2 regions of the Glaciimonas sp. CA11.2 genome follow, and region 2 is predicted to be linked to the other one. Evidence: predicted binding sites of a transcription regulator. Region 2 holds the regulator's gene; the other holds the start of a gene.
What was found. Region 2 encodes FliA, which starts transcription of late flagellar genes. Its sites were predicted from a motif close to CTAAAGTTTNNNNNNNNNNNGCCGNTA; they were not measured.
Positions count from the first base shown of each region.

Region 1 (14,579 bases), 860 kb from region 2:
AATGGCTTATTTGATAAAGCCGACCCAGCCGATACAACTGATTCAGTCGTCGCTTCAGCGGACATGGTATGTAGCGCATTGATTCGTCCCGGCGTGACGCCAAGTATGACCCACGTGCCAGCGACTTCGACAATCACAACCCGTTCGCGCTGGCCGACCATTGTGCTACTGACTACTTTGAGCAGGCTGCCGTTGCCTTGACGTTGCATACCCAGACGACGCGCCACCCATGCGCATAAAAAAATCAGGGCGAGGACTACAATCAAACCGAAAGCAGCTTGCAGTAATCCCGCAGCGCCCCAAGACGGAGAGCCGGCCACGCCAGCTCCCGAGGCCGCAGCGAATGCCGGCGCAGATGCTGCACTAACTGTTGATGCTAAAGGCGTTCCGATTGTATTAGATGCTGACGATGCGTTGGCTAGCGCCGGTACGGTCAGCAGCATGCATAAAATCGCGATCAATCGCTTCGCAGAGGTAGACGACAACATTATCGATTCAGTTTATGAATGCGTTCAGACGGTGTAATGATATCGGTCAGACGAATACCAAATTTTTCGTTCACGACAACGACTTCACCTTGCGCAATTAAATAACCGTTAATTAACACATCCATAGGTTCACCGGCGAGCCCATCCAACTCGACTATTGAGCCTTGCGCTAGTTGTAGCAAATTCTTGATGGTAATGCGGGTGCGACCCAGCTCGGCAGTCAGTTGTACCGGAATATCGAGAATCATATCGATATCTGCTTTGGGAACATCGACGCCCACGCCTTCGCCGCGTAAAGGCTGGAATACGTTGGCTGTGCTTTCAGTCTTTTCTGCTGTGGTCATCGGAACGGGTGCCGTTGGTGATGATCCCATGGTTTGTTCCGCCAGCGCACTGGCCCAGTCATCGGCCGCATTGTTGGTTTTGTCCGATTGCTTGTCATCACTCATTGTCGTTCCCCTTACTTGCATCGCTTTCGCGGTGATTAATCATTTTCTTTACACGCAATGCGTAGCGGCCATTTGATGTACCGTAGCCACATTCCATCACAGGAACATTGTCAACCTTTGCCAGAATCGTTTCTGGCATATCGATCGGCAAAACGTCGCCTACTTTTAGTTGCAATAGCTGGCCGATAGTTGATGGCAGGGTGATGAAATCGGCTTTTAGCTTGACGTCTGCACTTTGCACTTGTTGCGATAGTTGCTTCACCCATCGCTTGTCTATTTCCACTTCGTCCTGTAACGGATTGGAGAGCAGATCACGAATTGGCTCAATCATCGAATACGGAATACAGACGTGAAGCGCACCGCCAATCGGGCCGAATTCGATGTGGAACGTTGTATTGACTACGACTTCATTCGGAGTCGCAATATTGGCAAACTTGGTATGCATCTCTGCACGAATATATTCAAATTCGATGGGATAGACGGGTTTAAAAGCAGCGCGGTAGCTTTCCAGCGCCAGATCCAGCAAACGTCGGATGATCCGGTGCTCGGTTTGTGTGAAATCGCGTCCTTCAACCCGCATATGAAAGCGACCTTCGCCACCGAACAGATTATCGACTACCAAAAATACCAGATTAGGGTCGAAGACGAAAAGTGCCGTGCCGCGTAACGGCTTCATGTGCACCAGATTGATATTCGCTGGAACGGGTAAATGCCGGACAAACTCACTGTACTTCTGAATATTTACCGCTCCCACAGAAATATCAGCAGTGCGACGCATGAAGTTGAACAATCCTCTGCGCAATTGGCGTGCGAAGCGTTCATTGATAATTTCAAGTGTATGGAGGCGGCCGCGTACGATACGCTCCTGGGTCCCCAGGTTGTAAGACTGGACGCTGCCCGGTGCAATGGGTGGCAGCGGTGTGTTCTCAGAATCACCAGCGACGCCTTGTAGTAAAGCGTCTACCTCATCTTGAGACAGTAGCTGTTCATAAGCCATTGAATAATCTCATCATTACTATTGCACTTTATTAAAAGTCTGCTGTTTTCGCTAATTATTCATCTTCAATGGCCACATCTATTTGATCGTCCATTGGGGCGCTTTGGCTTCATATTTTTTAATCGCCTTGATTTAATATCTCTATATCAGAATGTCATTGCACCACGAACGAAGTAAACAGAACGTCGGTTATCCGCTGTGTCAGCTTGTCAGCTGAAAGAGGCTTGCTGAGCGTCTTAAGAATTTCGACGGATAGTTGTTTTTTGTCGTCTGCCGTGATCAGAGAATCTGGTGTTCGATCCGCTAGCATCAACAAAACCCGACTGCGGGCCTCAGGTAAATACTGTGCAATTGTGCTCTGTGATCCCGCATCTGCGACTTTTAGCGTGATGCCGATATGAAGAAAGCGCTCACGCTCATCCGAGCGCAAATTGACTGTGAATGGCTCTAACGCAACAAAAATGGGTGCTTCAATTTTGACTTCTTGCGGCGTACTCAGATTGGTGCGAGCGACGTTATTAATGCTGCCTATATAATAGGCAATAGCGCCAGTAATGGCCGCGACGAGTAATAGCGTTACGGAGAAAACAACCTTGGCTTTTTTCGATATTGCCGCTGGTTTGGTAATAATGGTCGCCATCATATGCCTGCATAAAATTCTGACGTTCATTGTTGGCGATAAGCGCCAGAAACTATCTGCTAATCAAAAGGGATAAATTACTTCAACTCAGCGCTTCGACTACTAGCTGTTTGCTCGAAATAAACCTTGTCCCACTTCGGCCCAATTGATTGTGATAAACATGCTGAAGAAATTGTTACCGCAAGCAGGAAAATATCGACGTACAGTTTCTGGAGTCTTCATTGTTAAAAAAACACTTGATATCACTGCTTGGTGCTACCGCCTCATACAAATGTATCAACGCCACGGCTGCTTTGAGGGCGCAATGGTTGAACGGTCACGTTCTGATTTGTCTTCGACTGCGCCAACAATCCTGATTCTGTGCTTCCGTGGTTGTGCTGGCCGGATTGCTTTCCGTCATGTTGTGTAAAGGCGCTTTGTTGCTGTTGTTGCTGTTGTTGTGCATCGGCGCTGACTGACGTATTGCTTAGATTAATACCATTTTCCGCAAGTGAACTACGCAACTGCGGCAACGCTGCTTCGATGGCTGCCCGTACTGATTGATGGGCTGATATGAACTGCGCTTGTGCCTGATTGTCATTGAAAGTCAGCGTCACTTTTAATGGACCTAAGTCTGGCGGGTTCAAATGTAGTTCGGCGACGGGTTGGTTATTGTTGCCCATCCATACCACTTGTTTTCCTAACGCCGTACCCCAATCACCGCTGGCGACCGAAGGACCGAGGTGCAGTTGCACAGGATTGGTCAGGTTCGTGTCGAGGTTATTCATATTTGGCGATAACGGCGAAGAATGCACAACCGGTATCATTGCAGCTGATCCTGCAATATTAAACTGATCCAAAATAGGGCTTGTGTTGGCTGCAAGATCTCCTGCGATTGTCTTGGATGTTGCCGTTGCCAGCGCATGCTTTGCACTGGATTGCTCTTCTTTACGGCTTTGGTCGTTACCTTTATCAAATTGCTGTTGGAAACCAGTCCCATTTGCAAGGATATTCTGTGCATGCGTTTTTTCAGCGGGCGAGGCTATCTTGTCTTCCGTGTTTGCTGTCTTGCTATCATTTAACGCGGTTTGCCTGTGTTCCGTCGATTGGCCAAACAACCTTTGATCAATACTCACATTGCTCTTGCTGAGGGCTGACTCAGCAGCAGTGCCGTAGTGAGTTTGATCACTAACCTGATCGTTATCTGTACTGAACTCTTTGGTAGTAGCGTGAGAATGATGGCGGTTGCTATTGTTGGTCGTCGCCATCGCATCTCGCAATTGTGTATCTGCCGCCGATGGAAGAGTGTTAAGAGGGTTGGACGGGACATCGGTTGTAACACCTTTTGCCGTTACAGCGGGCTTTTCACTGATCTCCATCAGGGCGAGCCCTAATGATGGCGTTTGATCTGGTGATGTTGTTTGATCGAGGCTCGTAAGTTCAAGGTGTTTTTTCAGCGGTTGATCCGATGTCTTTTCTGCGCTCGGGTCTGTGTCCTTGCTGGCGGACCGACTCTTTTCAAGAGACTGATCGAATTCTTTCCCAAAACTATGCGCTGCATTTTGGTCGATATTTTTAATCGAAGAACTGTCACTAACGAAATTACTTTGAGTAACGGCGATGGCCGCAAGAGCGAGAGACATGAGAGTTCCTTAAAAATTAGTCCGTCGCGGTACGCAACTGGAATTGTCGGGCGGCATGTTCGTCGCTATCGCGTTGTTCACGCTTGTTGATTATGCCAAGTTGTCGTTGTCGATTGCGTTCGGCTAAGGTGCCGAATGATGACAGACGACGTTTGTTCTGTTGCCAGTCGATACGGCCATTCGACAAGCGCGTATCCGCTTGCGCGGCAATCGCACTTTGCTGGTCGATAGCACCGTCTAATGTTCCGATGAAATGCTGAAAGTTACGCCACCGCGCCGACGGCACGCCATCGCGCATTTGGGCTTGCAGCTTATCGTAATACTCTTGTCGATATTCCAGTAGCAACGCCAATTTTTGCGCTGCGCTGGTGTGGGCATTTTGTAGTTGGCCGAGTCGACGAGTAGATTCGTCGGTTTTATTTTGAGCCAGTTCAATTAACATGGCGAGCGGTAAAGTATTGGACATGGGCTTCTTTCAGATCGGGTCAGGACCGGGAAAAGATGGCATTTAATCGGGCCAGTGACTCTTCGACACCGGTACGTTCATCCATCTCCTGCTGTAAAAATGCTTCGATTTCAGGATAGTGTGCGATGGCCTTATCCAATTGCAGGTCATTACCGGCGGCATATGCACCGACACTGATCAAATCACGATTACGTTGGTAGCGCGATAGCATTTGCTTGAAGTGCCGAACCGATGCAAATTGTAGTGGCGTGATCAATGCGGTCATGGCGCGGCTAATGGATGCCTCGATATCAATTGCCGGATAGTGGCCCGCTTCAGCCAGGCTGCGCGATAGGACGATGTGACCATCCAGAATGGCACGGGCGGCGTCAGCGATGGGATCTTGCTGGTCATCGCCTTCTGTCAGCACTGTATAAAAAGCGGTAATCGATCCACCTTGTCCACTGGCGTCGCGTGCACCGTTACCGGCTCTTTCAACCAATGCTGGCAACTTGGCAAATACCGATGGTGGATACCCCTTAGTCGCGGGTGGTTCGCCGACCGCTAACGCAATTTCACGCTGTGCCATAGCATAGCGCGTCAGTGAGTCCATGATCAGTAATACATCTTTGCCTTGATCGCGGAAAAATTCAGCCAGACAAGTTGCATAAGCGGCCCCTTGCAGACGGAGTAATGGCGATGTGTCTGCTGGTGCGGCAACGACTACTGCACGCGCCATTCCTTCTGCGCCGAGCGTGTTTTCTATAAAATCTTTTACTTCGCGGCCGCGTTCGCCGATCAAGCCAACCACTATTACGTCAGCGCTCGTATAGCGCGCCATCATGCCGAGCAATACGCTTTTACCGACGCCGGAGCCGGCAAATAAGCCCATGCGCTGACCGCGCCCGACTGTCAGTAAAGCATTGATGGCGCGTACACCGACATCCAGCACTGAGTCAATCGGCGCGCGGGTCAATGGATTGATTGGCGCAGCAGAAAGTGGCACTTCACGGGAAAAATTGAGCGGCCCTAAGTCATCCAGTGGACGTCCCATAGCATCGACCACACGTCCCAGCATGCCCGAACCGACTGGCAAACGCTTGGCACCGTTCTGTATTGTTGGCTCATCAATATGGCCTGATTCAGCATCGTTTGCTATCAGCGAGGAGGGTGCTGCCGTCATTGGATAGACGCGTGCACCGGGTATCAAGCCAGCGACTTCACTCCGTGGCATCAAAAAGGTACGGTCACCGGCAAAGCCGACGACTTCGGCTTCGGTGGTACGTTGGGAATAACCTTGAGGCAATTCGATCAGGCAATCACTGCCGACCGGCAAACGTAATCCGACCGCTTCCAACACCAAACCGACGGCGCGCGTCAGCCGACCGTAAGTGCGGATTGGTGTGCTGCGAGCAATATCGATACTGGCACTACCAAGACTCCGCCGCCAGGTTTGAAGATGGGCGTTGGTCGCCGCCGAGGCGGCAAGATCGGTATCGGCGTAGTTATCGGTTTCGTGGAGGTTCATTTTAATCATGGCGAATGATTAAGATTTTTTTCGCTGCGACCAAGTGCAGTCGTTATCCGGTGCCAGCGTGTTTCTAGTGTGGCGTCGATTTCACCGCTGGTCGCATGCACTCTACATCCGCCGCGGTTCAGACTGGGATCAGCGCGCAGCAACCAGCCCGCGGTTTGCAGGTCATCAGACAGATATTGTTTGACCAGCGTCAAATCTTCCGGATGCAGTAAAAGTCGGGGGTTGCCACTCAGGGCAGGCTCAGTTTGCAATAGCGACCGGACTGCTATCAGAATCAATTCTGGATCAGTCGCGAGTTCCCTTAAAACCAATTGTCGCGCAATGTCCAGCGCCAGCGTTATCAGATCATCGGCGATTTCTTTATCTACATTGCGTAAGGCGCTTGATAGCGAAGCCGTGAGCACACGCAATTGGCTTGCTTCACTTTCGCCCAGGGCAATAGCGTCGGCATAGCCTTGCTTTTGACCTTCGAGGTAACCTAACTTAAGGCCTTCTTCCTGGCCCGCCTGAACTGCTTCGGTCCGCAGTCGTGTCAGTTCGGCCTCATCAATCAGGAGCACGGGTTGGAGTTGTTTTAGAGTAGGTTCTTCATTAGCCGAAAGGTCTTGACTGGCGCTGCCGGGTGGAGGTGCGGCAGGTCCGGTTGTCTGGAATGATCCCATTTCCCAACGTTCCCACGCGCTTAAAGACTCTTTGGACTTTAAGGCGGTGGGTCGCTTGGCAAGCGACTTCGGTGGTGCTGACTTATGATCGAGATCAGACAAACGCGTCATCGCCTTGCCCGCCCATGATAATTTCACCAGAATCAGCTAAGCGCCGGACAATTTGTAGAATCACTTTCTGATGGGTTTCTACTTGAGACACACGTACCGGCCCACGTAGTTCTAAATCGTCACGTAACATTTCTGCAGCGCGTTGTGACATATTGTTGAGGAATTTGTCGCGTAATTCCTGCGGTGCACCTTTGAGAGCGATGATGAGTGTTTCCGATTCGATTTCCTTCAACAGCATTTGAATGCCGCGGTCGTCGATTTCCAGCAGGTTTTCGAACAGGAACATCTCGTCAACAATGCGTTGTGCCAAATCGTCATCGTAATTCCGTACGTGTTGAATGACCGACTCTTCCTGCGCACTACTCATTAAATTAAGCATTTCTGCGGCTGCGCGGACACCGCCAAGTCGACTGCGTTTTGTGCCATGTCCGGAAAGCAGACCAGACAATACTTCGGTTAGTTCATTCAATGCAGCAGGTTGTACACCACCAAAAGTAGCAATCCGGAGAACCACATCATGACGCAGACGTTCGTCGAGTAATTCCAATACTTTGGATGCCTTGCTGCGCTCCAGATGCACCATCATGGTGGCGATAATTTGCGGGTGTTCGTCGCGAATCAGTTCGGCGACTTCAGTCGCTTCGAGCCAGTTCAGGCTTTCGATACCACGCGTATGGTCGGCCGAATTGAGAATGTCTTCCATCAGGTCGGAGGCACGATCGCCGCCGACCGCTTTATTCAGAACGGCACGGATATAGCTACTTGAATCCAGACTGATGGCCGAGAATTGCTCGGTCTCTACCCGAAATTCGTCGAGTACCGTTGAAATGTGATCGCGCTTTACGTTACGCAATTGGGACATAACTACACACAGCGCCTGCACAGCCTGCGGTGTCATATGTTTAAATACATTGGCGGCGCCATCCTCGCCGAGTGATAACAGGAGGATTGCGCTTTTTTTGATTCCCTCGTTATCCATTGGCGTTCTTCCCTGAGTCCATCCAATTTTTAATCACCATCGCCACCAACTTTGGATCTTTTTCTGAAAGAGCTTTGGCATGCGTCAGATTTTCCTGATGACGCATGTTGGCACGCACTTGGGCTTCCGCACTCAAGGAGACAGTTTCTGCCGGGATGTCTTCGGCCGGCTCAGCATTGATTGGCAATGCCTGCGGTACTTCTAATGGTGGTGCCAGATATTTGCGCAATAATGGCCGTAGCACGCCAAACCACAACCAGAGGCCAAGTACAGCAATGAGCAGGTATTGGCCCAATGTCTTCCCCAGAGCGATATTTTCAGGTTGCTGCCACCATGGCAATACCGGTTCTACAATCTCGGAGGAAACAAACTGGCTATTGACAACATTGAGCGAATCGCCACGTTCAGTGTTGAAACCCATTGCTTCCCTGACGAGATTGCGCACTTGTTCTAGTTCAGCTGGCGGAATCGCTTGTGCAGCTATTTTTCCCTGAGCATTGCGAATGCCACGGTAATTGACGACAACAGCAACCGACAATCGTTTGATCCCGCCAGCGCTCTGCTGAACATGACGAATTGAGCGGTCAACCTCATAGTTGGTAGTGACATCGCGGCGTACGTTGCTGGAACCGCCAGTACTTGCAGGCCGATTGGCTGCGCCGATTGGATTTGCGCTTGCCTGCGTGGTTGATTGACCACCGGCAGCGGCCGTTGCGCCCGGCAATGGTCGGTTGGCGGCTGCGGTGACAATCGGTGCTGTTGGGTTGAGTGGCGGTTGATTCGATAAAGCGCCGGGAACGCCGCCTGCCGGAGTGGCGCCCTGTTGATTAGAGTCACTCGATTGCTGACTGCGGATTGCTGCTTTTTCCGGATCTTGATTTGGGCGATATTTTTCGTCGGTATTTTCGACTGTTGCAAAGTCAATGTCGGCCACAACTTGGGCCTTCACATTTCCAGAGCCGACAATTGGTTGCAAAATTGCTTCTATGCGACGAATATAGCTTTGCTCTATTTCCTGAGAAAACTTGAGCTGGCTCGCGTCCAGCCCGCGATTGCCTGCGCTTGGCACCGAAAGTAGATTTCCTGCTTGATCGACTACCGTGACGTTATTCGCGTTCAAGTCCGGCACACTGCTGGAAATCAAGTGAGCAATGGCGCTCACCTGGCCCTCATCAATTGCGCGCCCGCGATGTAGTGTCAGGATCACTGCGGCGCTTGGCTTTTGCTGATCACGGACAAATAACGATGGTTTAGGAATGGCGAGATGAATTCGCGCGGTAGCGACGGAAGAGATGGACTCTATCGAATGGGCAATTTCACCTTCTAATGCGCGTTGATAGTTAACCTGCTCAGCAAACTGACTGACGCCGAATTTTTGATTATCCATCAATTCGAACCCAACCGAACCGCCTTTTGGCAGCCCTTGCGAGGCCAGTTTGAGACGCGCGTCGTAGACTTGATCGGATGCGACCAAGACAGCGCCACCGCCGTCTGCAAATTTGTAAGGGATATTCATTTGCTGCAATGAAGCGATGATGGCGCCGCCGTCACGGTCTGACAGATTGCTAAACAGTACGCGATAATCGGGCGCACGCGTCCACAGCCAAAGGGCGAAAATCGCGGCAATCACCGCCGCGCCGCCAATAATTATTGGTAACTTGGGATTAGCACGCAGCTGTTCTAATAATGAAAATTTATTTGTATCTGCTGCATTTTCTTTAGCGCCAGTCGAAGCTACGCTCATTCGTAGCCTCCGGAATTAAACGCGGTGGGCGTCAATAAAGATCGAAGCTGCGCTAGTTTCGATGTAAAAAAATGCAATATGTTTTTTTCGTTCACTTGTCGTTTCTTTACCGTTTTTTTGCCGTTTTTTTGTCGCTTCTGCTTAGGTGATAAAAAGCAGATTTCCTCATTTTTGAGAACGTGTTCCGGTTTTTGTATCGATTCAGCATCGATGCAAAATGCGCTGCCACTACTAATCTGTGCGGACAGCCTGTACGACTTTAACAATTGTCGACGCCTTGAGAGGCTTTTGATCAGTGGAATAGGATTGATTTTTGCCATCACTTGGCGCTTTGCCTGATTGGCATAGCTGGTACGCTTCATCACTTCGGGATACTAGGTGGATGAATGTGCCCAACAATAGAGGAGAGCAACATGGCGATAGCGGCAATTGAGTCGGTTTTGCAGCAATTACGGGCTACCGCGCAAGTTGCGGGAGCGTCTTCGTCTAGTGCCGCTAATCCTGTTGGGGAGTCGATTGGTGGTGGCTTTGCAGGTGAAATGAAAAAATCATTGGAGCGTATTAGCAATGCGCAAACGCACGCGATGGGTCAGGCGGAGTCGTTTGAACTAGGCAAACCGGGAGTTGCGCTCAATGACGTCATGGTGGATTTGCAAAAAGCCAATGTAGGCTTTCAAATGGGACTACAAGTTCGCAATAAAGTGGTAAGTGCTTATCAAGAGATTATGAATTTGCCTGCTTGATAGATTAGGTGGCTAACCTGAGCGTGTGGCGTTTTCCTAAGTGTGTGAGGTTTTTTTGAAGCGACCCTACAGTTTTAGATGTCTATTGCCGATAACCTGATTAACGGTGGCTTGCACATAATGGTGGCTTGCACAATGTACAGGTCCAACGTTACGGCAACGTAGCCGGCATCCATCAATTTTGCAAATAGGAGTCGTACCATGGCATCAGTCATTAACACCAATTCCCTTTCGCTGCTGACCCAAAACAACCTTACCAAGTCACAGTCTTCGTTGAGTACCGCGATTGAGCGCCTATCGTCCGGTTTGCGGATTAACAGCGCTAAAGATGATGCGGCAGGTCAAGCAATTGCTAACCGCTTCACAGCAAACATCACCGGTTTGACCCAAGCCTCACGTAACGCGAACGATGGTATCTCGCTAGCGCAAACCACTGAAGGCGCGTTGACCGAAGTTAACAATAACTTGCAACGGATTCGTGAGCTGGCGGTGCAGGCAGCTAACGGTAGTAACTCCGGCAGCGATCTGAAGTCGATTCAGGATGAAATTACCCAACGTTTGGCGGAAATTGACCGTACATCGGCACAAACTGATTTCAATGGCGTCAAAGTATTAGCCTCAAACAAAGCGCTCTCCATTCAGGTTGGTGCAAACGATGGTCAAACCATTGACATCAATTTGCAAAAGATGGACACCACTGCGCTAGGTATGAACGGCTTTAACGTCGATGGCTCAGGAACGGCGAACTCAACGGCAGCGGTTAAAGACTTAAAAGCAGCGGGTTACGCAGCTGGGACTGTTACCAACGGCACGACAGCGTATACCAAAGCATATGGCGCATCGGACGCTGCGACGCTGTCGACAGTATTTGGCAAGATTGCAAGTGGCGACACGGTCACGGATTCTGTTAATCCAACCGCTTCGTATAAATCTAACGGTACAAGTTTTGACTTTGCCGATACGGCACGTAGTCTTGCCAAAGTACGCACGGATTTAAAGCCAGCTGCAGGCGCATTCACAACAATCAATGTAAAAATTGGTGGTACCTCACAAGATGCCAAAATTGATTCAAGTGGTAAGTTAACGGCAGCCGATGATGGTTCCGTTCTTTATCTTGATGCAACTGGAAACCTGTCAAAAACTAATGCTGGTAGTGATCCGCAAGCGAATATCAATGGCGGTACGGGTACCGGTGATATTCTTGAAAGTATGAGTAAGACAGGTGGTACAAGTGGTGTAATCACTTCAGGTGCAGCCAAATACACACTGACTGTAGCCACTGCTACTGTAGGATCTACTGGTCTCAATATATCCAACTCAGCGTTGAGTTCGCAACTTAGTGCTAGCAGCGCTACTGTTGGTAGTACGATGGCTATCACGCTTGCTGGAACTAAGTACGATGTCAAAAATACTGCTGGTACTGTAGCAGTCACTGATGATGCTTCAACCAAAGCAGTGAATGTTGATATGAATGGTGCGCTAACGACTGATACTGCTGCAACATTGTATGTGCATGATAATGGCACTGTCACCGATAGCGCTTCTAACCAGGTCTACAACGACTCTGCACATGCTGATAAGTTCACGTTAAATAAAGGTAGTGGCAGCACTGCTACCGCCAACGCGTTATCGGTCATTGATGCTGCGCTGTCGAACGTTGACGGTTTGCGTAGTTCATTGGGTGCGGTACAAAACCGTTTTGCATCCACGATCTCTAACCTTGGTACAACTATCGTCAATTTGTCTTCTTCACGTTCACGTATTGAAGATGCAAATTACGCGACTGAAGTGTCGAACATGACGCGCGCTCAAATCTTGCAACAAGCCGGTACTTCGGTGTTGTCGCAAGCGAACAAGACAACGCAAAGTGTTCTGTCGTTGTTGCAATAAATTTATCAGAAGTTGCCGTCAGCGATTAGTTCGCTGACGGCAGTGGGGTGATCGATTATGTTGCTGGATCGTGAATCCGATAAACAAGCATTTAGACAGTCCTGGATTGCCTATCTGCTTGTGTTGTCTGCTTCCGTTACTTACGTTAACCAGTCTGGCTTTTGCTAATTGTCAAAGGCGTGAGTGGTTAGCGAATGGTTGAAGTGCTGCACGTGACATATCGATTTAATTTGGTTAGCAGTATTGCCGCTAAAAAACGGTAAGTCGCGAATCTAATATCTATACCGCTTAATTAGCTTTTGCATAAGTTAATAGAGCGACGCAAATGACAGAATTTGGAGATTTATCATGACAGGGATTGTTACCGATGGTATTGGGTCTGGACTTCAGCTTGGCCCTTTGCTGGATCAGTTAAAGGCCGCTGAGCAGATTCCACTTCAGGCGTTGCAGGCGCAGTCGGTCAGTTATACCTCTAAATTGTCAGCCTACGGGACGTTGAGTAGTCTGCTGAATAATTTCCAGACGGCGTCCAGCGCGCTTGCTGCATCCGCTTTGTATCAGACAGTGAAAGCGACTTCAGGTTCGGCCAGTGTGCTGACGGCAGTTGCGGGCGCGAACGGCGCTGCCGGTTCATACGCTATTAACGTATCGCAATTGGCGCAAGCCCAAACGCTGGCAGCTGTCGGCCAGGCCAGTGCTAAAACGTCGATTGGTAACGGCACGGTGACGATTCAGTTCGGGAAAGTGTCCGGCGGCACGCTCGATCCATCGACTGGCAAATATAGTAATGCGACGTTCGCGGCAGATGCTAGTCGTGCTGCCGGTTCGGTGACGATTGATAGTTCCAGTAATACGTTAGAAGGGATTCGTGACGCCATTAATAAGAGTACGACGCTGGGAGTAACAGCGACCATTGTGAGTGATGGTGGTACTAACCCAAACCGTTTGGTACTGACATCAAATACGACTGGTGAAACTTCCAGTATGCAGATTTCGGTAACTGGTGATGCGGCATTGGAAAATCTTTTGTCGCAAAATGTGGGTGGTGGCAATCAAAATATGCAGGAGACGGTGTCTGCCATGAATGCGAAACTGACCGTCAATGGCATCGCTATTACGAGCGCCAGTAATACGGTGACGGATGCGATTCCAGATGTGAGCATGACCCTTGTTTCAGCAGCTAATACGACACTTACCGTGGCGCGCGATACCACTGCTGTCTCGACAGCCGTAACGGCGTTCGTAACTGCTTATAATAATTTACAAAAAGCCGCTACGACATTGACTGCGTATGACGGGACCAGCAAAACCGGGGCTGTACTATCAGGTGACTCCGTCTTACGCTCAATACAGAGCGGCATTCGTTCATTACTGACTACGCCGCAAAATGTCACTGGAGGTAGTACAGGTGGATTCGCCTCCCTCTCGCAAATTGGTGTTTCTCTTCAGACCGATGGCACGTTGTCCATCGATTCAGTTAAATTGAGTAAGGCACTGAACACTAATCTGGATAGCGTTGGAGAATTATTTAGCGGGACCACAGGCAATAGCGGCACTGGTTTGGGGACGCAGTTAACGTCATTGTTGAAAGGTTTTAACGCTACAGATGGGATGTTGACGGCGGCTACTTCCGGTGTCAATAAGACGCTGGATGATCTCAGCAAGCAATACAAGGTCATGTCTGCGCAAATCGACGACACGATGGCGCGCTATAAAAGTCAGTTCACTGCGTTGGATTTGATTGTCACCCAACTAAATGCGACAAGCACCTATTTGACCCAACAGTTCGACGCAATCAACAATACGAAATAAGGTAGATAGCCATGTACTCGTCACAAGGTTCCAAGGTGATCAATTCAGGCGCACAGGCCTATGCAAAGATGGGTGTCGAAAGCGCCGTTATGAGCGCCTCGCCACACCACCTCATTACCTTGCTGTTTGATGGTGCCAGGACCGCTATTAACATGGCACGCCATCATATGGTTAATAAAGAGATCGTTGCCAAGGGCAATGCCATTTCTAAAGCGATTAATATTATAGATAACGGCCTGAAGGCAAGTCTTGACGCTGAGATAGGCGGTAAGGATGGCGCTGAACTGGTAGCGAATTTGTCGGCTTTATATGACTATATCAAGCAGCGTTTGATGTTCGCCAACTTGCGTAACGATCCTGCGCTGTTGGATGAGGCGGCTCGCTTACTGGAAAATATTGGCTCAGCGTGGCGTGAAATTGATCCAAATAAGAAGAGTTGAAAGAAGCCCCGACGATACCG
Region 1 is NZ_JAVIWL010000001.1:4,046,091-4,060,669, forward strand. It holds gene fliO (flagellar biosynthetic protein FliO) at 1-488, opposite strand, end outside; gene fliN (flagellar motor switch protein FliN) at 488-937, opposite strand; gene fliM (flagellar motor switch protein FliM) at 930-1,934, opposite strand; gene fliL (flagellar basal body-associated protein FliL) at 2,089-2,577, opposite strand; gene RGU75_RS17565 (flagellar hook-length control protein FliK) at 2,838-4,196, opposite strand; gene fliJ (flagellar export protein FliJ) at 4,213-4,662, opposite strand; gene fliI (flagellar protein export ATPase FliI) at 4,682-6,169, opposite strand; gene fliH (flagellar assembly protein FliH) at 6,175-6,978, opposite strand; gene fliG (flagellar motor switch protein FliG) at 6,935-7,930, opposite strand; gene fliF (flagellar basal-body MS-ring/collar protein FliF) at 7,923-9,674, opposite strand; gene fliE (flagellar hook-basal body complex protein FliE) at 10,088-10,417, shown strand; gene RGU75_RS17600 (flagellin) at 10,619-12,307, shown strand; gene fliD (flagellar filament capping protein FliD) at 12,656-14,119, shown strand; gene fliS (flagellar export chaperone FliS) at 14,131-14,559, shown strand.
Region 1: a site for FliA is predicted at 10,485-10,511, ahead of RGU75_RS17600 (flagellin). Genes of this name have one in related genera too.

Region 2 (15,778 bases):
CCAAATGCCGGGAAGAAGTCGTTGTCATAGAAAGCGATTCAGATTGCCGTCCACGCTCAACTGCCTGCGTCAACGTGCTGCTGAAATCGAAATCGCGCGCTTTGTAATTAGGCGTGTCTGCATGGGCGATATTGACCGACAAAACCTCTTGCCGCCGAGCGCGCAAATTGAGCGCCTCCTGCTGAAACCGAAGTGCATTATCAAGTCTGTCGACCATGTTTCCATCCTATAAATTAACCGCCCTGCCTACATCCCGAGTGCATTCCGATCTTGGCTATCCAAGTAAACCAACCGCGATAAGATCGCGTAATTTTCCTAGACCTTTTGATGAAAACAATTATAGGTAGCGCGACGCCATCCCAATCGCTAGAACAAGAAGAGAATGTCAATCCAATTCACACTTTGCAGGGACCAATGCATTTGTCCGTGCATGCGTTTTAGATCGTAGGTAAGCCCGATTACCCAAACAAGACTGCGATCACTTGCCTCTTCAACGGTTGGTGCGAATCGAATATTCCGTAAAATCAAGGCAACTGACTGGTGCGCCAGTGATCACCGATCCAAAATCGGCAAAAGTGCCGTTTTCACCGGCGTGCGCACCACCATCAACAGATGATTTAATCAAATATATTACCCAGAGCGAGGCTGCATCAATGCACCTGCATCGACAAAATCGACGGCAATCACGATCATTCCGCACGCAGCTTTGCGTCCTTTTACGCTTTAGCGTGGACCTGCTAGCTGCTGTCATGAGTATGCTTCTGGTTGCGAATCACTCTTACGCTAGTACACAAAGAGCTACGCCGCTTAGCGGTAATGCGCTGCCGATCATTAAGGCATTTTTGTTAAATCAGGCTGCTGGGCTGCCCGGAAAAATTGTTATTACAGTCGATACCCCGATGTCCGGCGCATTGCCGCCGTGCGATGCGCCCGAGCCATTTTTACCAAGCGGCGCAAAAGTATGGGGCCGCGTATCCGTAGGCATCCGCTGTAATGGTGTCTTACCCGTCGCCGCGACGTCGATCAATGCGCCCGCTCCTCAAGCGCAACAGGCGTGGACACGCTACGTGCCGGCCTATGTCGCAGTCATCGCCAATTATGTTGTCGCAACCCGTGCGATCAATGCGGGGGAAACATTGCGCGCTGGTGACTTCAGTTTGCACGAAGGCGATCTCTCCATGCTGCCACCCAATATTCTGACTAACGTTGAACAAATTAATGGCATGGTCGCACTCAATCGCATTGCGTTGGGCGCGCCAGTGCGACCAGAACTATTGCGTGGCGTGGTCGTTATACAGTCGGGACAAAACGTCAAGGTAATGGCAACAGGAACCGGATTTGTCGCCAGTACCGAAGGTCGCGCCATGACTAGCGCAGCCATCGGTTCCCGACTACAAGTCAAGACCGTCAGTGGCCAAATGGTCAGCGGTAAAGTGCGCGCGGACGGCAGTGTTGATTTACTATATTAGTCCAATGACTATTCGCTATAGTGGGATAGCAAACATCAAGTTGATAACCCAAAAGTATCGACAATGGCATAAGTTGTCAACTTAACATCAATAAAAAAGCTATCTCGCTCCCTACACGAACAACCAGACTAAAGTTTTTCAACCAACTGCCGTTATACCGTTGAGATCCTCTGAGGAAATATTTTGAAAATCAATCTACCCATTAATTCGGCAAATAGTATCGTTAGCCCTGCCTCTGGCATCAACAAGCCAAACTATAGTCGCGTTCAGGGGAGTAATCCCCCTGCTACGACAGCGACCAACGTTGTCGATACCGCCTCCGGCCTACCGAATAACCCCAGTTCGCTGACAAACCAGGTGCGTGAATTGCAAAATCAACTGGTGCAACCAAGCAATGGCGATTTCGATGCTGCCAAGGTGGAAAAAATCCGTCAGGCTATCAGCGAAGGGCATTATCAGGTAAATGCAGGCAAAATCGCTGACGGTCTGCTGGACACGGTAAGGGACTTACTAAAAACGTCAGCCGAACCGAACCAATAATTTGGGTCACCTGGTAACTTTATGAGCAGACATCACATCAGCCTTATGGATGAGGAACGCGCCGCTATGGAAGCGTTTCTGGCGTTACTCGAGCAAGAGGCGCAAGCCTTGATCGGTGGCAAATTCTCGGATTTGGCGTTGTTGACAGAGCGCAAAGGACAATTGGCTGATCGTATCGCTGTCCTTGACCATGAGCGCGAGCAACAATTGCAAGAACTGGGTTATCCGACCAATCGCGCAGGTGCAGATGCGGCAGCCGCGGCTGGCGGCGATGGCTTGCAACGCGCTTGGCAGAGACTGTTGTCATGCGCGGCGACATCACGCGACCTGAATCACCGAAACGGTATTCTGATCCATACTCATCTGGAGTTCAGTCGTAATGCAATTAATTTTTTAAGCGCCTGCGGACAATCTCTGTACGGTCCCGATGGACAGCACAGGGTTGGGCGAGGAGTTGGTAAAAGCCTCGCTTCAGGCTGAAACACGCTCCTATATCGGCCCTTAATATCAGATACCACAATTGGCACGGTTAGTATTAAGTGGTTATTCGTAATTCATGGTGACCTGACCCGATTGCCCCTGCAATCCTGGTGTCAAAGCCCCTCTCCCGCTGATCACAAAAGCAAACGTAAAATTTGAATAGGCGTTATCGCCATCAAAAGCTTCAGTGGACCCGCTCGCACGGCTCAAGCCAACACATCGGGTTGCATTACATAAATAGGCTAGTAATCCAACTGGAGGCGGCGACATGAAGGCGTACCGCCAACTAACTTTACGTGCTGTAGCGTTGTTTTTGATAGTTCCATAAGGCTTAATCTGACCGGACTCGACTGCTTCACCACGTTGGAAAATGGCCGGTAGTGAGATTGATCCGGTCCACGAACCGTTGACCCTTTTGTTTAACGCCTCCTTAAATCGGCTATCTCCACCTGATTTATACCGCTTCAACGGATCGTTAGCCGCGGTGTCATAACGCTGTAAATAGCGCGCTAAAGGTATCGCATCGGGTGCGGTTTCCGTGGCGTTAGCAGGCGTAGAACCCACCATTAAAAAAAATAAAAGCCACGTTCCACTGCCTGCCTTTGCCCATTTTCCATGCGCGGAATGTACGCTTTTTTTCTCGTATTGTTGACGCATATCAAACCACCTCCGCCCCAATCGTGTCACGCATGCGCCCACGCAAACGACTGATAGCCTGACTATGCAATTGGCAGACGCGAGACTGACTTACCTCAAGTACTGCGCCAATTTCCCGCAAATTTAGCTCCTGATCGTAATATAAACTCAGCAAAAGACGCTCTCGATCAGGCATACTTTCTATCGCCTCCAACAGCACCTTACGCAGCCCGCTTTGCAGCAATTTCTGGAGAGGATCACTATTGTCGGTCGGCTTATCTTTTTCATGATGCGCGCCGCTTAATTGCTGATCAAGAAACGAATTCTCATTACTGCCACCTTCGAAGTCTTCGTAATACACCAACTGACAACCATGAATCTCTTGCAATAGTCGTTGGTATTCCTCCAGTGACAACGCCATGGCCTGCGCGATTTCACTTTCAGTCGGTGACCGCGCAAGTTTTTGTTGAAGCCCTTGCAAGGCGACCTCAACCTTGCGCGCAGACTGTCGCAACCCACGTGAGAGCCAATCGTTGGCACGCAACTCGTCAAGCATTGATCCACGAATTCGCTGGCTAGCGTAGGTTTCAAACTGCGCCCCCTGATTGTCCTGGTAACGATTAGCGGCATCCAATAGGCCCAACATACCAGCTTGTATCATGTCATCAAGCTCAACGCTGGCTGGTAATTTGGCAATTAGCTGCAAGGCCAGACGACGTACCAACGGTGCAAATTTAGTCAGCGTCCCGGACTTGTCCATTCTCCCCTGTGCTGTATACATTGCGATGTTCCTTATCTTCCCTATCTTCTTAATTAACGCTGGTACCAAACTTTAGGTATCGCCACTGACTACGCCCCTCACACATTAGCTGACGTGCCAAAGTCATTCGGTCATTCGGTCATGCAAGCAGTTCCGGCATCGCTGTGCGGTGTGAAGAGTCTCCATTTGCCACATCGCTCCTTACCTTGGATGACCATTGCATCAGGTCAGCCGCTATCCGGCGAAACGTCAGGGCTGCGGTGCTCCTTTTGAATGCCTCTACCACGGTCAAATGTAATTGCTGCGCGTGTAAAATCTGCAAGTCAGTCATCACCGCACCAGCCGGTTCCACCGATACGGCCAGATAACGACTGCCGGTAACGGCAAGATTAGTAAGAATGCGAGATGCCTCTGCATCGCTGGCAGCACCATTCAGCACTATCCGTACCTGTTGAAGCGCGTGTGCATGGTGAAGACGTTTGATACAAGCATAAGCGGCCGTAATGGACGCCGGTTGTGGCTGCAACACCACCATCACATAATCGGCCTGACATGCTAATGGCGACAGCGTACCGTCGTCGCCTAAAGCGGCATCAATCAGGATAATCTGATCTTGGCGCAATTGCTGTAACCCAGTCGCTGATACCGCCTTTGATACTAACTCTCTCCGTGCTATGAGTACCTGAACGCCGCAAGCGGCACGACCACCCGCCGCATCCAGAGACAGCCGTCCCGACACTACGTCGCTCCAGTTACCCAATGCGTCAACTTGCCAGATCGCAGAAGCTGTGCCTGAAGGACTCGGCGTGTGATGGACAGATTCATCGATAAGTAATACGTGCTGACCTTGTTGTGTCAGTGCAGCGGCAAGATTCATCACGACCGTGGTCGCGCCACTTTTACGACCGCTTCCTACCACGGCGATCATCCGTTGGACGTTAGTTGAAGAGGACTGCGCCATCATCGCGCGCAACCCATCGGCCTGATCGGACATTTTTGGGATCATCCTAATCTCCGCTGGCGTTGGCGGGTCTCAGCCGTCACCGCAGCCCCGACTCAGGAATTGCCGATATATTGATCAAAGCTATGGCTGGATCGATATCCACTACACCAGAGTCAGCACTTTCACGATTTTCTATCGGCATGTCTTTTGCGGCATTTTGTAGCGACACTACGCCAGTATCCAAAACGTCCATCAATACCAAACATTTTTCCAGCCCTTCGAGCAACACCGTGCCTGACACGGCAGCCGACACCGGACTGATCCCGTCCATGCGCATGCGCATTGATCTTCCAGCCAGATGGGCTAACAATGCACGAGCCGACGGGGCCCATTCCGCTTGCGCACGTTGCAAACGCCATACGGTCACGCTGGTCTGACCAGCGATGAGCAATCGCTTCATCATGTCGGCATCACCAGGCTCACCGCAGCCACCAGATTGCTGGATAGCCTGCTTCAACAATTTGAAATAAGTGTCGGCTTCCACACGCCAGCGATACCACTCGATCATTTGTGAGGCCGCTACTGATTGCCCCAGATTGCTTAACAAATGCCATTGCGCCAAACTCTTACCTGATCGTAAATCGATGATCCTCGTCACCACGCAACGCACCTCGGTGATCACTTGGCAATGAATAGTCGTATCGCCTTTTTTTTGTAAATTGCGTAGACCAACCGTTATTTCTGCTAAGGATTGAAGCGCTGCTTTGCCTTTATAGATAATCGGTTCCGACGATCCAAAATGCAGTTTATCAGCTAGCTTCGTCAGAGAAATCAACGTATCAGCAAAGATGACGGAAGTAGAAGCGCGGCCCCGCGCCAACCATTGCAAACTGCTGTTTTGCTGATCAATGAGCAAGCTGAACGGGGGCAAGCTATCCAGAACATGGATAACAGGCTTGCCAAAATCCTGTTGTTGCAGCCACGATAATTGCCGCAGAACAGGTGAACTGGCTGACGCTTTTTCCGCGGTGACAGGGTTCTGGCGAACAGCCGTTGTCAATATCTGACGCGGCGCGGCAAGCGCCATACCAGTACTATCCGACAACAGCAAACCGCCATGCAACATATAAGCATCGCCGCTATGCGCCGCATTTAGCGTCACTTTGCCACCAATCGCCAGCACCACCTCGTTACAACCGACTGCAATTTCGTGACGGGCATGTGTCATCAATGTCTGGGTTACACCGGTAGCGCTCACCTCTTTATCGTCCAGTTGGCGTCGCAGGCTTCGTGTCGCATCAAAACCAATACCACCGGCGGCAAGAGCGGCTGCATTGGCTCTCAATGCTACGGAGTCATTGGATAGCGCCCGAATCAATTGCCGACATTGCATGCGCAAGCGCTCCGTAGTTGCGGTGTGTAATACCGTCTGGGCCTCGTGCGCCGCGGCTTGCAAAGCGGCAGCTTGAGCGATCTCCGGTAACGGCGTCAGTGGACTTTTCAGATCAGCCTCACCGGGAACAAATAAGGCACTCCGACTCGCGGACTGAAACACACTTTCGACTAGTTCAGACCGATTGGCAACGATCAGATTTTCAGGCACTTTTTGGCCGGTTGAAACATAATGGACCGGCAGTCGGTGGCGTATGGCCGTGTCCAGCAATGCGCCTGGATGCGTGGCTTCGTCCATCTTTGTGAATATGCATCCAGCTAATGTGCCGCCATCGATATCTTGACGGTACGCGTGTACCACTTCGTTAAGGGTATCGCCATGGCTGCTGGCATTGAGAAGCAACAAACGCTTAACCGGATGGCCTGTGCCGCACAGCATCGCGACCTGTTCGGCGACACTACGATCACGCTGACTTTTGCCCACAGTATCAATCAGCACCATATGTTTATCCCGCAAATCGTCAAGGACCAGCCGCAGGTCCACAGCATCCTTCACCGCATGCACCGAAACACCCAAAATCTGACCATAAATACGCAACTGCTCGTAAGCACCGATTCGGTAAGTGTCAGTGGTCAACAATGCCAGCTTTTCAGGACCGAAACGCATTACGCAGCGGGCCGCTAATTTTGCGGTGGTAGTCGTCTTGCCAACGCCGGTCGGCCCCATCAACGCATAGACGCCGCCATTATCCAGCAGTGCATTTTCATCTTCGAGAACTGGCAGATTACGTGCTAACTCGGCTTTAACCCACGCCATACCGGAAGCGTAATTTCGTCCCGTCGGCAAATGATCCAGCATAGCCTTCGCCAGCCGTGCACTGAATCCCGCTCCCAGCAGCATGCGTAATAAATGACTGCGAACGGGATCGCGACGCTGCTTTTCGTTCCATGCCAAACCTGCCAGTTGCTCCTCAATCATGCCGCGCATTGACTGTAACTCGGTTAATACACTGTCTTTAGTTGGACTGTCATCAACTTTTATGACTGGTGTTTGCAGCAATGGCTGAGGCAACGGTGGGACCGCAGCAATGTTGATCGGCGCAACAAGCTGCTCAGAAGGCGTTGATGGCGTGGTACTAATCATCGGGATGATTGCCGGTGCGACCGCAGACAAGACAGCAGACGCAAAAACGTCGCCCTCTACAAACGCCACGATTTCTACGCCTTGTGGGGTAACACGATTAGAAATAATCACGGCATCCGGCCCTAGCTTTTCGCGCACCAAACGTAGCGCCTCCCGACTGGTTGCTGCGGTGATCGTCGTGGTGTTGACGACATTACTGATGGCAGTGATATTGCCTCCCTGGCTAACCGGTGTGGATGCTACAAAATCTGCTAAATGACTTGCTGATTCAGCTTTTGATTCAGTTTTTAAGTTGCTCATCAAGATGCGCTCAGATTCGCCCATTAACGCTTGATCGGTTGCGGTCATGTCATTAAGGGCGTTCAACCTTTACCTCCGATAGTGGCAGTAACCTTGATATTGCGGTTATCTGGAATTTCGGCATGCGACAGCACTTTTAGCTGCGGCAAGCTACGTCTTAAAAAGCGCGCCAAGAGTGCACGCAGTGGATGCTGGACCACCAGAACAGGCGTCAGACCAAGTTGTTGCTGGCGATCAATAGCCACCTGCGTCTGACTCAGCAAACTATCCGCCAGACCAGGCTCAAGACCGCTTCCGGTGCTTAACGCCTGTAACAACATGCGATCAAGCGCCCCATCAAGACCAATGACCTGCAATTCGCTATCGCCGGGAAACAACTGCTGCGTAATCGCACGACGTAACGCCAATCGTGTCATTGACGTCAACTCGTTAGCGTCACTGATCGCTGGCGCATGTTCGGCCAACACTTCTAAAATGGAGCGCATATCACGGATAGGAACACTTTCGTCAAGCAAGTTCTGCAAGACTTTCTGTAAATTCGTCAGTGACAGGACCTTTGGCACCAAGTCATCACAGAGCTTGGGCGCTTCTTTGCTGATCCGATCCAATAGCTGCTGAACTTCTTGCCGTCCTAATAATTCGGCTGCGTGCGCATGGATCAGATGGTTCAGATGTGTCGCGATCACCGTGCTTGCATCGACCACTGTGTAGCCATAAATTTGCGCCTGTTCACGCAAATTGCTATCTATCCAGAAAGCGGGAAGCCCAAAAGCCGGATCGACGGTGGCCGTACCCGGCAAGGACGCGCTGACCTGTCCTGGGTTGATCGCCATCCATTGCCCCGGAATCGCTTCACCATGGCCTATTTCAACCCCTTTGAGAGTAATCACATACGCATTGGGCTTGAGTTCAAGGTTGTCTCGAATATGGACGACTGGGACCAAAAAGCCGATGTCCTGCGCAAACTTTTTACGAATACTTTTGATGCGCCCGAGTAGTTCACCATTTTGCGTGCGATCCACCATGGCAATCAATCGATAACCAACTTCAAGTCCAAGCGGATCAATCAGCGCCACATCGTCCCACGTCGCCTCCGCTGGCTCCATCGCCGCAGCCGCAGCAGCGGCAGCGTTCGCGGCAGACGCGGGACTATTGGCAGCATCCGCCGCCATTACTTTGCGTCGGGCGACGCGCTGACCAATCCAGACCAGACCACCAGCAATCGCCAAAAACGCGAAATGCGGCATACCCGGAATCAATCCCATCAGGCCAATGATGCCCGCGGTCAAATACATTACCTGTGGATTGGAGAACAATTGCCCCATCAACTGCTCGCCAACGTTCTCATCGGTAGTCACGCGTGAGACGATCACACCAGCAGCGGTCGATATCACCAGCGCCGGAATCTGGGCGACCAGACCGTCGCCGATGGTGAGCAAAGTGTAACTCTTGGCAGCGACTGATATATCCAATCCGTGCTGCGCCACGCCGACCACCAGTCCGCCAATCACATTGATCAACATGATGAGCAAACCGGCAATGGCATCACCGCGCACAAATTTGCTGGCACCGTCCATGGAACCGTAAAAATCAGCCTCTTGCGATACTTCTGCGCGGCGTTTACGTGCAACATCCTCACCAATCAGTCCTGCATTCAGGTCAGCATCAATCGCCATTTGCTTACCCGGCATTGCGTCAAGGGTAAACCGTGCGCCCACTTCGGCAATCCGGCCTGCACCTTTTGTGATGACCATAAAATTGATCAGCACTAAAATGATGAACACGACGATGCCGACCGCAAAATTACCGCCAACCAAAAAGTGACCAAACGCTTCGATCACCTTCCCCGCAGCATCTGGCCCTTTATGACCTTCCATGAGAACCACGCGGGTAGAAGCGACGTTGAGCGATAGCCGCAACAAAGTCGAAAACAACAAAATCGCCGGGAAAGCAGCAAAATCCAGCGCCTTCATTGTGTACATGCTGACCAGCAACACCATCACTGACAGCGCAATGTTGAAAGTAAATAGCAGATCCAGCAGAAACGGCGGCAACGGCAAAATCATCATGCCGAGAATCAGAATGATCAGAATAGGACCGGCCATGCCTTTGATCTGATTGCCCGCTAACAGCAACTTTGGTAGTTGCATAAAAGAGGTCAGGCCAGATTTGGCGGTTAAGTCTGCAAACTTCATACCGGACTTCCTAATGGATCAAGTGATTCGGGTACTGGTAAATCTTCCGGATTACGCGGGGCGGCGCCGTTGCCACTTCCCTCGCGCCAACGCTGCAACTGATATACCCAGGCCAACACTTCAGCAACCGCGGTATAAAGCGCTGCCGGTATCTCATCACCGAGATTGGTGTGCCGATAAAGCGCACGGCTCAAAGGTGGCGCTTCGAGAATGGGCACATTATTTTCGACACCGATGGCACGGATTCGCAAGGCGATCAGATCGGTCCCTTTGGCCACCACGCGCGGTGCACGCATTTCTTTATCCTGATACTTAAGCGCGACGGCAAAATGGGTTGGATTCGTGATCACTACGTCTGCAGTCGCCACGTCCGACATCATGCGACGACGCGCCATCTGTTGCTGCTGGCGACGTATCTTGGCCTTGACCAGCGGATCGCCTTCACTTTCTTTATGTTCTTGGCGCAGATCTTCACGCGACATGCGCAACTTCTTATGAAAACTCCATAGCTGATAAGGAACATCAATAGCGGCGATCAAAAACAATGACGCGATAATCCATCCGCAACAATTGGCGACTAGTCGCACTGTATAAGGGAGCGCTGAATTAATCGGTTCGGTTAAGAGCGCCAGTATCGCGTCCATTTTTGCGGAAATAATCGCGTAGGCGATGCTACCGACCAAAAATGATTTGGCGATGGCCTTGGTTAATTCAGCCAGCGATTGAGACGAAAACAGCCGGCCAAGGCCAGCGAGTGGATTTAGCTTGGAGAATTTGGGTGCCAGCGATTCAACTGAAAACAGCCATCCACCCAACAAAAGTGGCGCTACCAGCGCCGCTATAAACATCAGCCCCAATAGCGGCGCAATGGCTTGTAATGCCTCAAGCCACACCATTCCAGCCTGCGCCAGCATGTGCGAGGGATCGAAGGCAGAAGCACGTTCGAATTGCAAGCTGCTTTGTAAAGCATGGCCCAGCCGTTCGCTCATGGGTATCGCGGTCAACCACAACCCACCGACGCCGGTTACCAATAATACGAACGTAGTCAGTTCTCGTGAACGTACAACCTGCCCTTCTTCCCGCGCCTTTTCAAGACGACGAGGTGACCCTGGTTCCGTTTTTTCGAGATCGCTTTCTTCCGCCATGCATGCTCCGTGCCTGAGGGAGCGAAGTGTGCTCCCCCGACAGGGATTATTGCTGCTGGAGCCATGGTTTGATCAAGGGAACAGGCTCGAGAACGGGTTGCTTCTTGGGCAATCGATGCGTTTGAGAGCTATCCGCACAAATCAGAGGACTTAAAAACCCATACTGGCAAGCAGGTCATCAACTTGGGTCTGATCGGATACAGCATCTGCCGAACTGATAGGAGCGACTTGCGGACCGTTCAAGAGACCTTGGGTATCGGTCTGAATCACGACATCAGGACGCTTATCCTGTGATGTATTGTCAATAAGCAATTGCAACAATTGTGTTTCCATTTGTTGTACCACTTCCATCATTTTTTTGATTACCTGTCCCGTCAGATCCTGAAAGTCCTGCGCCATCATGATTTCAGTCAATTGCACGTTCGTTGCTGCTGTTTGCTGCGGGACTGCTTGCAGATAGCTGCGCGTGTCGGTCACAAGTGCTCGGGCATCGCCTAGCGCCACAGGTTTTGCAAACCAGGCATCCCAACGGCTGTGTAATTGCCTGGCTTGGGACGCTAACTGATCTTGAATTGGTTGTGCAACATCGACGGCATTCAAAGCACGTTCCGCCGCACGTTCGGTCATGGCAGCCACATAATTGAGACGGTCGCGCGCATCCGGTATCGCCTGTGCTGCTTTGGCAATCTCTTGATCCAACCCTAACTCGCGCATGCTTTCGCGTAACGTCCGTGTCAAATGCCCAATACGACTAACCAGCTGTTCGGCAGTGTCTGCGGCAACCGGAATGGGGGATTGAAGCGACATATCTGATGCAACGATGGTATGCGGCATCTCACACTCCTTCTCTTTGAATTTTTTCAAAAATCTTGGTGATTTTCTCTTCCAGCGTTGCGGCGGTGAATGGCTTCACCACATAACCGCTTGCACCCGCCTGCGCCGCTGCAATAATATTTTCTCTTTTGGCTTCCGCCGTGACCATCAATACTGGCAACTTTGCCAGCAACGGATCGGCGCGAATCACCTTCAACATGATCAAACCATCCATGTTAGGCATATTCCAATCCGAGACAACCAGTCCGAAGTTACCCGCTTTCAACTTCTCCAGCGCCGCAACACCGTCTTCTGCTTCATCGACGTTGATGAAATCCAACTCTTTGAGCAGATTGCGAATAATTCTGCGCATGGTTGGGAAATCATCTACCACGAGAATTTTGATACTTTTGTCGATCATTTAGTGCTCCAGACGATGATTACTATTGCAGGTCGACCGCTTTTCTGGCGGACAAAACTGCTACTTTATAAAAAATTTTCAGGTAAAAGGTAGGACTAAACACCACTGCTTATCGATCTGGTCTTTGGACTACAAATGCCGTGCACATTAGCTTTCAAACAATCGGTATAAATTGGTGTGCCTGGCTTCCGGTAGCCTCTCATTAGTCTTCACTTGCCACTCGTTAACTTCTTTTCTTTAAAAACGACGCGTTCTTTCGCTCAGTACCGTAAAACGGGTGAATACACGCTGACTCATTTCACTCATACTCACCACTTCAGTTGCTGCCCCAATTGCTATCGCTTCGCGTGGCATACCAAACACCACGCAACTGGCTTCGTCTTGCGCAAACGTGTAAGCACCCGCCTGACGCAACCGTAGCAAGCCGGCGGCGCCATCGCGGCCCATACCGGTCAGGATGATGCCAATAGCATTTTTTCCTACGGCTTTGGCAGCTGAATCAAATAAAACGTCGATTGATGGTCTGTGCCGATTGACTGGTGGCTCCTGATCGACCTGAAGTAGGTATTGCGCGCCCATACGCGCTATCGAAAGGTGATAGCCGCCTGGGGCAATGTAGGCATGACCGGGTAAAATTGGTTCGCCGTGAACAGCCTCCTTGACCGTAATTCGACACAATCCATTAAGACGTTGTGCAAAAGATTGCGTAAATCCGGGCGGCATGTGTTGCGCGATCAAAATACCAGGGCACTCCGGTGGCATGGGCTGCAATATCTCCCTAATTGCCTCGGTCCCACCAGTCGAGGCCCCAATGACAATAATTTTTTCTGCATTTAATAACGACACACACGCTAAGGGCGGCGGTGCAACATTGATCTCGTTTTTCTCGCGGCGAACCAACGTGCGCCTGATCTGCAGACGTGCACGTGATGCCGTACGAATTTTATCTGCAACCAGATTGGTGTATTCAACCAGGTCATCAGAGGCACCAAGCCGCGGCTTTGGAACAAAATCGACTGCACCCAACTCCAGCGCACGCAAGGTAGTTTCTGATCCTTGTTCCGTCAGCGAAGAGACCATTACGACCGGCATTGGTCGTAATCGCATAAGTTTTTCCAAAAAATCAAGGCCATCCATACGTGGCATTTGTACATCTAACGTCAACACATCTGGATTTAATAGTTTAATCAGCTCACGCGCAACAAGCGGATCGGGCGCTGTCGCAATCACAGTCATATCCGGCTGACTATTGATGATTTTACTAATCAGACAGCGCATTAAAGCTGAATCATCAACACATATTACTTTTATTTTATTAGCCACTTGTCCCTCGTTTTTTATGGCCGTCTCATTCCGGGTTTATTTCACCGACTACAACAATTCAACTTATTTCCGTCAATTCAGATCTCTTAATACAGGTGTACGATCTGATCATCAAATCGCGGCAAGCAAAGGAAAGCTGGGATCAGCTTCAGTCCGTCAAGATTTAAGCACCGTTTAGTCCGCGATACAAACGTGTAGTGAGGATCAAAGAAAGCTTCCCTGCAAAGTTACGGCAAACGCGCTAAAACCTGCACCAGTTCACGCTCCTCTTTTTGCACTTGCACGAAATCATCATGTCGACGTAACTTCAACACCATCACTTTTCCGGTTCTTGGAAAGTAATTCACTCGCCGCGGTAATTGCCCGCGTAAATCCTGCGCTGCTAAACGAATCTGATTCAACTCAAGATAACGCAGCACAAACTCAGCGTTGCGATCCCCTATGTTTAACATCGTCATATTTGCTAATACCGCACCGCCACCGAAAACCTTGGCTTCGAGTCGATCACGACGCGCACCGGCTTTCAATAGCTCGTTCAAAAGCACTTCCATGGCGTACGCGCCATACCGCATGGCATGCATTGATTTCATTCCCTGCAAAGCATTCATTGATACCGCGGCTGTGGCATCCCGCGTATTGGCCCCGCCATCTTCAGGCAGCATGAAATGATTCATACCACCAATACCCGCCATACTATCGTGCACACACGCCGACACGCATGAGCCGAGTACTGTTGTCAGTACCATGTCCTTGTCGGTGACGTAATATTGATTGGGTAACAGCTTCACGGCTTCAATCTGAAATTCGCGATCAAAATAATGATGACTAGCGACCGGCTCCATTTTTGCAGAAATCATGGTCGCACTTTAGGTGTGGTCAGTTCATAGACGGTTTGTCCACGCAATCTAAACGGTTGATTTACATAAGAAAAACTCTCCGAATGTCCAGCAAATAACAGGCCGTGCGGCTTCATTAAAGGCGCAAAACGCTCCAGAATTTTTCCTTGGGTTGGCTTATCGAAATAGATCATTACATTGCGACAAAAAATGGCGTCAAATGGCTCTTTGAGAGCCCAGTTTGGGCTCAAAAGATTCAATTGTTCAAAGCGGACCATAGCGGCAACTTCCGGTCGAATTTTTGCCTTTCCGGTCTGTGCTCCGGAACCTTTTAAAAAAAATCGCTTCAGCCGCTCCGGTGACAATTTTCTCACCTGTTCGATGCTGTACTCACCGGTTGCAGCCTTATCAAGTACCTGCGTGTCGATATCTGTTGCCAATACCCGGGCGGTGCTAGCCCGATTACCGAGCGCCTCAATAAGCGTCATGGCGATTGAATACGGCTCTTCACCGGTGGAAGCAGCAGAACACCAGACGGTGATCGGCTGGGCGCATTTAAGAGCGTGCGCTGCCAATAACGGAAAGTGATGCGGTTCGCGAAAAAAAGCGGTCAGGTTGGTAGTCAGTGCGTTAGTAAAGGCCTCCCATTCGAGGCTATCCTGATCAGATTCCAGCATCGCCAGATAGGACGCAAATTCGGTAAGTCCCAAAGCGCGCAAGCGCCGCGATAACCGGCTGTAGACCATTTCACACTTTTTTTCGCCCAAGGCTATACCAGCGCGTTGATAGATCATATTTCTTACGCGGGAAAAATCATACTCCGTGAGCACAAAGTCGCGCATAACGCTAGTGTTTGAAACTGGTGATATTGGTGAAGAACGCGTCATGGCGTTACCGTCCTGACCATGCGGATACAGAAAAATCGTTCGCTAGCATCCTGCAACGGAAGGTTTTTCGAAAATTTTGGAGTGCACACATCAAATAATTTGCCAGTGATATTAACGATGATGCGAACCATCTAAGAATGACAGCCAACGATGTCAGAAACTGATGGTCATGCTGTGATTTTCTGCAACTATCTGGATATCCCTTCAACACAGTCAACGTTATGTGTACCCGATCAAAATCAATCGATTGGCAAATAGCATTGGCTACCCATTTTTTTCTTTGCGTATTCGACCGAAAAATATTGTTATGCATGTTTTATCTACACGATGATAAATATACATAAATCTGTTGCCATTCAATGGGTCGAAAAACACGTTAAAACAAGGCTTCCTTCCTGCATGTAACAAATACTTGCGCCCGAAAGCTTACCTTGAATGTCGGACTGATCACCTGCGTACAAGTTTGCAAATCTGATTAACGACCCATACAAAGC
Region 2 is NZ_JAVIWL010000001.1:4,903,969-4,919,746, forward strand. It holds gene flgB (flagellar basal body rod protein FlgB) at 1-217, opposite strand, end outside; gene RGU75_RS21215 (hypothetical protein) at 491-625, opposite strand; gene flgA (flagellar basal body P-ring formation chaperone FlgA) at 750-1,469, shown strand; gene flgM (flagellar biosynthesis anti-sigma factor FlgM) at 1,653-2,009, shown strand; gene RGU75_RS21230 (flagellar protein FlgN) at 2,031-2,489, shown strand; gene RGU75_RS21235 (flagellar protein FlhE) at 2,553-3,146, opposite strand; gene RGU75_RS21240 (RNA polymerase sigma factor FliA) at 3,148-3,906, opposite strand; gene RGU75_RS21245 (flagellar biosynthesis protein FlhG) at 4,025-4,891, opposite strand; gene flhF (flagellar biosynthesis protein FlhF) at 4,926-7,730, opposite strand; gene flhA (flagellar biosynthesis protein FlhA) at 7,727-9,814, opposite strand; gene flhB (flagellar biosynthesis protein FlhB) at 9,856-11,004, opposite strand; gene cheZ (protein phosphatase CheZ) at 11,155-11,838, opposite strand; gene cheY (chemotaxis response regulator CheY) at 11,840-12,238, opposite strand; gene RGU75_RS21275 (protein-glutamate methylesterase/protein-glutamine glutaminase) at 12,476-13,516, opposite strand; gene cheD (chemoreceptor glutamine deamidase CheD) at 13,789-14,418, opposite strand; gene RGU75_RS21285 (CheR family methyltransferase) at 14,415-15,284, opposite strand.